2 regions of the Paenibacillus sp. SER-28 genome follow, and region 1 is predicted to be linked to the other one. Evidence: riboswitches for the same ligand, from Rfam matches in the RefSeq annotation. Region 1 holds a riboswitch; the other holds the start of a gene.
The links. A riboswitch is a leader RNA that binds a small molecule or an ion and turns the genes downstream of it on or off. The one in region 1 is predicted to bind FMN.

Region 1 (3,426 bases):
GATGATCCACAATCTTTTTCAAAACGGGGCCGCTACACTTTCAGGAGCGCTGGAAGCTTATATGGAAATGAAGCGCCGTAATGAAATTGAAATGTCGGACGATCCAACCTTTATCATGATCAGTGGTGACGGTGGGATGGATATAGGTATGGGTTCTGCGATTGGCGCGGCTCTGCGTAATCATAAGCTGATCATGCTGGAATATGATAACGAAGGGTACATGAATACAGGTTCACAGCAATCATACTCCACTCCGGTTGGTCACATGACCAGTACGTCGGGTGTAGGGAAAATGCAAAAAGGAAAGCAAGGACATCACAAGGATACCGTGCAAATCATGGCTGCTTGTAATATTCCGTATGCTTTTACAGCAGCTGAAAGTCATCCGCAGGATATGCTGCGCAAAGCAGCCAAGGCTCAATGGTATGCGAACAACGTGGGTACGGCCTATGGTAAGATCCTGTGCGCCTGCCCGCTGAATTGGAAATCCGAAGATAGACTGGGCACCAGCATTGTGGGCGCTGCAGTCGAGTCTTGTTTCTTTCCTTTGTACGAAATAGAGCAAGGCAGTACAACGATTACGTACAATCCGGAAGACAAGGGAAAACGGATTCCAGCTGCTGAATGGTTGAAATTAATGGGTAAAACGAAGCATCTTCTCAAGGAGGAGGCTACGCTGGCTACCTTTGAGCAGGAGATTGAGCGTCGCTGGACTATCCTGAAAAAGAAACATGAAATTTCAGAGCTATAATTACGTTTTTTGCATAATCATCGATTAACATTGTTAGCCGCTGTTACTGTAGTGGTTCAATCAAGATTCTTTGCGTTTATTGCGCAAAGAATCTTTTTTGTCGTTTATGGGTTGAAGCATAAAAAAACAGGTAATGATTTCCGATATAGGAGTGGAGGCCTATAAGAGGCACGTTAAAAAGTTTTCTTCTGAATTTTAAGATGCAATGAGGTGCAGGTAATGATTAAGCTGAATACAGTTGAAATAATCGAAATTATAAAGAAGCAGATCCCTAAGGTTATGAACATCAAGCCAGTGGAGCTAAAGTTTACGGATGATTTTGGACGGGCTACGCTGGCAGCGACAGAACACAAATTCACGCTGACGAACCAGCATTATTCTGCCAAGGTGATGGATTGCGTGTTAGAAACACAGGTACGCCCCATTTTAATGTGCGAAATTATTTATTTTCTGAAATGCGAGTTTATTGACGGACATGTTGATGTGCGACTGGATTATGAAGCATGTTCTGAGGAAGGACGGGGACCGGTTGCTTCAGCCGTAATTACCTTTGATCATGCAACAGAGTTGGGGGTCGAGGAACTGGCCGATCTGATTGACTTGGCGCTTCATATGAATGATAAAACCTGGTTTGAAGAACTCTCCAGCCAATATGTCAAAACCAAAGCAGGAGCTTCTATTAGATAACTTGCTTTTTTTAGAAGTCGGTGCTAATATACGTAACAAGTTTAATGTTAATTCAATTAAATAAGAGCAAGATCCTTCGGGGCGGGGCGAAATTCCCCACCGGCGGTGATGACATGTTTGTGGATCGTTTTTGTGAGAAACAGCATGGCTTAGTCCGTGACCCGGATGCTGAATGATCGGCAGAAGGTGGACCTGGTGCAAATCCGGGACCGACAGTATAGTCTGGATGGGAGAAGGATACGAAGCGCATGTGCATGACGTGACATGTGCCGATTTTTAGCATACCCAATTGTGCGTACGGCTTATTTCGTTGTAGGACAGCATCGGGCGATAGCTTGCTTAAGCTTTCTTTTTGATGATGTTCAGAGCGTATTTGGTTGTATCCTCAGTCATGCTTTCTATTGGCAAACCTATGATTTCATGTCGTCTTAAGATGCATATGAACTGCGCTTGTATACTACAAATGTGACTCTCATCACCCCCATGACGGATTGAATCCGAACTGGGGGTTTTTTGCGCTTATAGCTGATGAATTAGGGATAAACTGAAATGTAGTGGAAAGGAGTGAAGGCATGTTTACCGGATTGGTCGAGGAAGTGGGTCGCATTCAAACGATTTCCAAAAGCGGTGAAGCGATGGTGCTGGGGATTTCGGGTTCCGTGGTGTTGGGCGATTTGAAAATAGGAGACAGTGTCTCAGTGAATGGCGTTTGCCTGACGGCGATACAGATCGGTACGAAAGACTTTAAGGTTGATGTGATGCCGGAAACCTTTCGCAGCAGTAATCTGAAAGAGTTGAGATCAGGCAGCCGAGTCAACCTGGAGCGAGCGATGGCGGCGAGCGGAAGGTTCGGAGGACATATCGTGCAAGGACATGTGGACGGGACGGGAACGATTCGCGGGGTAACATCAGATCAGAATGCAGTTGTGTTCGAAATTGAGCCTAAAAATCAAACATTATTTAAATATATTCTTCTCAAAGGGTCAATCACAATTGATGGTATCAGCCTCACAGTCGCACAGCGTACGAGAGATACCTTTGCCGTATCCATTATTCCCCATACCTTATCCGAAACGGCCTTACAAGCCAAACGTGAGGGAGATACCGTCAATATCGAATGCGATATTTTGGGCAAATATGTAGAACAGCTTTTAAATTACAGAGGTGCAGCGGAGGCGGAGAGGGTAGAAGAAGCTCCTCTCAGTTTGGACTATTTGGCGAAACACGGCTTTGCCTGATATTGAAGGGTAAGCCTGTTTAGGAGCATTCGTGGCACAAGACATAAGGAGGAAAGTGTTATGGATAGAGGTAGCCAAACAAGTGCAATGGCAAACGTCATAGAGCATGGCGAGTTGGAACATGACGAAGAGATTCGTTTGGATTCCATCGAAGCAGCGTTGGAGGACTTGAAAAACGGTAAAGTTGTTATTGTAGTGGATGATGAACAGCGCGAAAATGAAGGCGATTTTATCGCTTTGGCTGAAAAAGCGTCGCCTGAGGTCATTAATTTTATGATTACAGAAGGTCGCGGGTTGGTCTGTGTACCAATCACACGACAAAGAGCCGAGGCCTTGGAATTGCATCCTATGGTAGAGCAAAATACAGATTTCCACGGTACTGCCTTTACGGTATCGGTAGATCATATGAAGACAACAACGGGTATTTCAGCGGCCGAGCGCTCCTTGACTGTACGCGCCTTGGCAGACGAAGCAGTCACAGGCAGTGATTTCCGCAAGCCTGGTCACATGTTTCCGCTGATTGCTCGCGATGGTGGTGTCTTGCAGCGTGCTGGTCACACTGAAGCGGCTGTTGATCTGGCCCGACTCAGTGGCTTCAAGCCTGCTGGGGTCATTTGCGAAATTATAAAGGAAGATGGCTCAATGGCCCGCCTGCCTGATCTGGCAGTGGTCGCCAAGCGACATCAATTGAAGCTGATCAGTATTCAGCATTTGGTGGACTACCGTCGTCGTTTGTCATTGTAAAAATAC
Region 2 (3,426 bases), on a different contig from region 1:
TCATAATAGGTGCTACATACTGATTGACATTGCTCTGGATCAAATACAGATTCGTGTATACGGAACCGCCCATTTGCTGACTGAGTTGTGTTGTAGCCCCCTGATAGGAAAAATACCCGATAAGTACGCTCGGAATCAATAACACAGCCAAAAAAGATATTATTAATCTTGTCCTCATTAAATAAAACTGCTTGAGAAACCTGTTCCACCACGGAACTGTTTGTTTTGTTTTCGTCATAGCTCTTGCTCCTCTGTGTCTGATGATCACTACATTCTTTTATTCGACAGAAACCGACTAATTTTATAGATGTAATCTTTGAGAAACGAAGAATAATTACATGTTTTAGACACTTTTTCTGAAAGATGGGTCTAAAGAACTATATTTTATATGAATACGAATACATAAAAAAGCCAAATCGGAGATGCAAAAGCATCTTCACGATTTGGCTTGGGTGAGTCATGAAAGGGACGTTGAACTGTTAATTTTTTTGCTGACGTGAAATCATAAAGAGCGTAATCCAGATGAGCATAAAACCAGTCAGTTGCGCTACAGTGACAATTTGCTGAAATGCGATCCAGTTAATCACGACACCAACCATGGGAAAGCTCAGTTCTGCCATCGTAGCATAAGACGCTTTGGTCGTACTTAAGCCTTTGTAATACAGCAGCAAGCTGAGAAGGCCCGGAAGCAATGCCTGCAATAGCAGATTGATAATCACAGCTGCGCCCGCCCATGTACCGGCAGGCATATTCCATGGCGCATGCTCTACAGAGGTGAGGACAATCAGAAGAGGGAGCGCCACCATGAAGCGGAGGGAGGTTACTGTTTCATATTTCATTGAACGAAGCAAGTAACTTCCCATGACTGTCGAACCGCCCCACAGAACTGCTGCACCGAGTGCAAGCAGACTACCAACCTGAACAAAATCACGAACATGTCCGAAGGGGAGCGACCAACCGAAGGTCAGAAGATACGTCCCGAACAGAGCGACGACAATTAATAATCCAAAATGACGCGGCAACATTTCCTTCAAAATAATACGGGCTAGAACAATAGCGACCAAGGGTTGAAGCTTCTGGAGTAAGAGTACAGCATTCAAATCACCATTGCTGAGTGCCATAGTGAAAATCACGCTGGCCAGAGCCGAGCCGCCCCACGAGACAAATAAAATAGCGAAAACTTGACGAAGCCGTACCGCTTTGAGTTCCTCACGATGCTTCCACAGCATCGGTGTCAGAGCGAGGAAGAGCAGCACATGCTCCATAAGTACAATTTGTGTTGAAGTAAATGACTTTAGCAAAATAATACGAAAAAGCGGGTCTGCGCCCCACAAGGCTGCTCCAATTGCGACCAGCCAAAAACCGCTTTTCATGTGGGAGCTACGATCAAAACCTTTGGATGTTAGTACAGTAGAAGATTGACTCATACTCAATTAGCTCCTTGCGAATACAGGACCGGTGGCACAAAAACCCCCGTCCATGGCGAAAGGCCATGCAAGACGGGGGTTGATCAAATAAACTTGCCGCTTTATGCAAGTTAAATGAAGTTGCTGCAAAACTAATAACGCAGTATTCATCCACTTCGCGGCATGTTGATATTTCGATCTTCTTCCATCCGGACTTTACCGTCGGCTTTGGCATCTCACCAAATCAGTCCGTATCCTGTTGCCAGATACAGAGTCGCGGGCTTAGCTCCATGAGCCATACCGCCGGTTGGGAATCTCACCCTACCCCGAAGATCCTTATTCCGTTTTTAATTTCTCCTATAGGATATACCTGTTTTAGAATGAAGTCCAGTGAAAAATGTGTGTATATCTAACAATGATTTTCATCTGTTTTTTGAAAGCGCTCTACAAAATTACATATTACGAGGTAATATCCTTATACTCAATACGTCGAATCGCCGCATAAGCCACAAGCATTCCTAGTAGAGAGAAGCCAATTTGCACGGGGGCTATGGAGCTAAGTGTAGCGCCGTTATTATTGGAGAAAAGCAATGCTACAATCAGGATTGAGGTCACAATGGTGGTGGGTACAGAGTATCTTCGCATCCCCATATACAGCGGAACCAATCCCATAAAGCTGGCAGCAACGGCATTGATCAGCGTCCGTGCTGATTGTTGGCCCAGTATGGAAAGAGTAAGGTTATCCGGTACAATCAAGACAAACTGGTTGAGCAGATGAATAGCAGCCGTAATGATTATTTCCGAAATAATAATAGACAAGAACGTAAACAGCAGCACAACCAAGAGCTTGGCGATCATCAGCTTTTGACGGTGAATCGGATACATGAACAAGATTGTAATCGATTTGGATTTAAATTCTCCGACGATAAAGCGGCATAGCAAAACGGAGGAAAATACAATAAATGTTGCTCTCACAAAATTGTCTATTAGATCCAAGAGTTGGGTGTATTGTGTGAATTCGGGTATTCCTTCACTTTGACTGTCCAGTGCGATAATACAGAGCAGCCCAAGAATGCATGCATTGGCGATCAGTGCTGAACGGATATAACCCGCGAGATGAAATTTTTTCAGCTCCAACTGCATCAATTTAAGCATGGAGATCACCTCCGTTTAACAGGCGCAAAAAGTAGTCTTCCAGCGTGCTGCTTTTCTGATGAATGGAATCCACCTCTATATCATTTAAAATGAGCGTTTTCGTAATTTGTTTCTGTGGTACATTTGAATCGTAAATACGTATACTCTGTTCATTGAGTACCTTTATATTATTCAGATTCAGATGATGGGAGAGGACATAGGTCGCTTTTTTACAATCGTTGGTCGTAAATTCGATATATTCCGTATTGGTTTCCCGCACCTGCTCCATCGATACTTCCTCAATCAGTCGTCCGTGATTAATCACGCCTACCGTATCCGCAATCTGCTCTATTTCCGCTAAAATATGACTGGACACGAGCAGAGTCATCCCATATTCCTTGCATAGCATGTGGAATAATTGGCGGATTTCCTTGATACCCACGGGGTCCAGACCATTAATGGGTTCATCCAAAATGAGTAGCTCTGGCTTAGTCGCAATAGCGCGGGCAATCCCAAGACGTTGCTTCATTCCCAGCGAAAAATCCTTTACCGGCTTGTCATCCGCATTTCGCAAATTCACTAATTCCAGGGCATCCCGAACCGCCTGCTTATTATAGTAGCCCATGTATTCACAATGAAGTTCGAGATTTTGCTGTGCCGTCAGCCTGTCATAAAAAATCGGGTATTCAATAATCGAACCCATCCGTCCGAGCAGATGATACGATTTTGGCGTTAATTTCTCACCGAATAATTCAATTTCACCCGAAGTCGGCTTGAGTAAATTCGTAATCATTTTCATCATCGTTGTCTTGCCTGCCCCGTTAGGGCCGAGAAAGCCATAGGTTTCTCCCTTGCGCACATTCATACTGACTCCCGCTACAATTTC

Region 2: linked by a shared signal. The riboswitch ahead of ACUYLD_RS01390 (DMT family transporter) and the one ahead of ribE (riboflavin synthase) in region 1 are both predicted to bind FMN.

The regions. Positions count from the first base shown of each region.
Region 1 is NZ_JBRECM010000002.1:392,900-396,325, forward strand. Features, by position in the region: gene ACUYLD_RS07170 (thiamine pyrophosphate-dependent enzyme) at 1-751, shown strand, start outside; gene ACUYLD_RS07175 (IDEAL domain-containing protein) at 971-1,438, shown strand; FMN riboswitch at 1,507-1,680, shown strand; gene ribE (riboflavin synthase) at 2,011-2,676, shown strand; gene ribB (3,4-dihydroxy-2-butanone-4-phosphate synthase) at 2,737-3,420, shown strand.
Region 2 is NZ_JBRECM010000001.1:306,908-310,333, forward strand. Features, by position in the region: gene ACUYLD_RS01385 (methyl-accepting chemotaxis protein) at 1-238, opposite strand, end outside; gene ACUYLD_RS01390 (DMT family transporter) at 480-1,427, opposite strand; FMN riboswitch at 1,600-1,744, opposite strand; gene ACUYLD_RS01395 (hypothetical protein) at 1,866-2,561, opposite strand; gene ACUYLD_RS01400 (ABC transporter ATP-binding protein) at 2,554-3,426, opposite strand, start outside.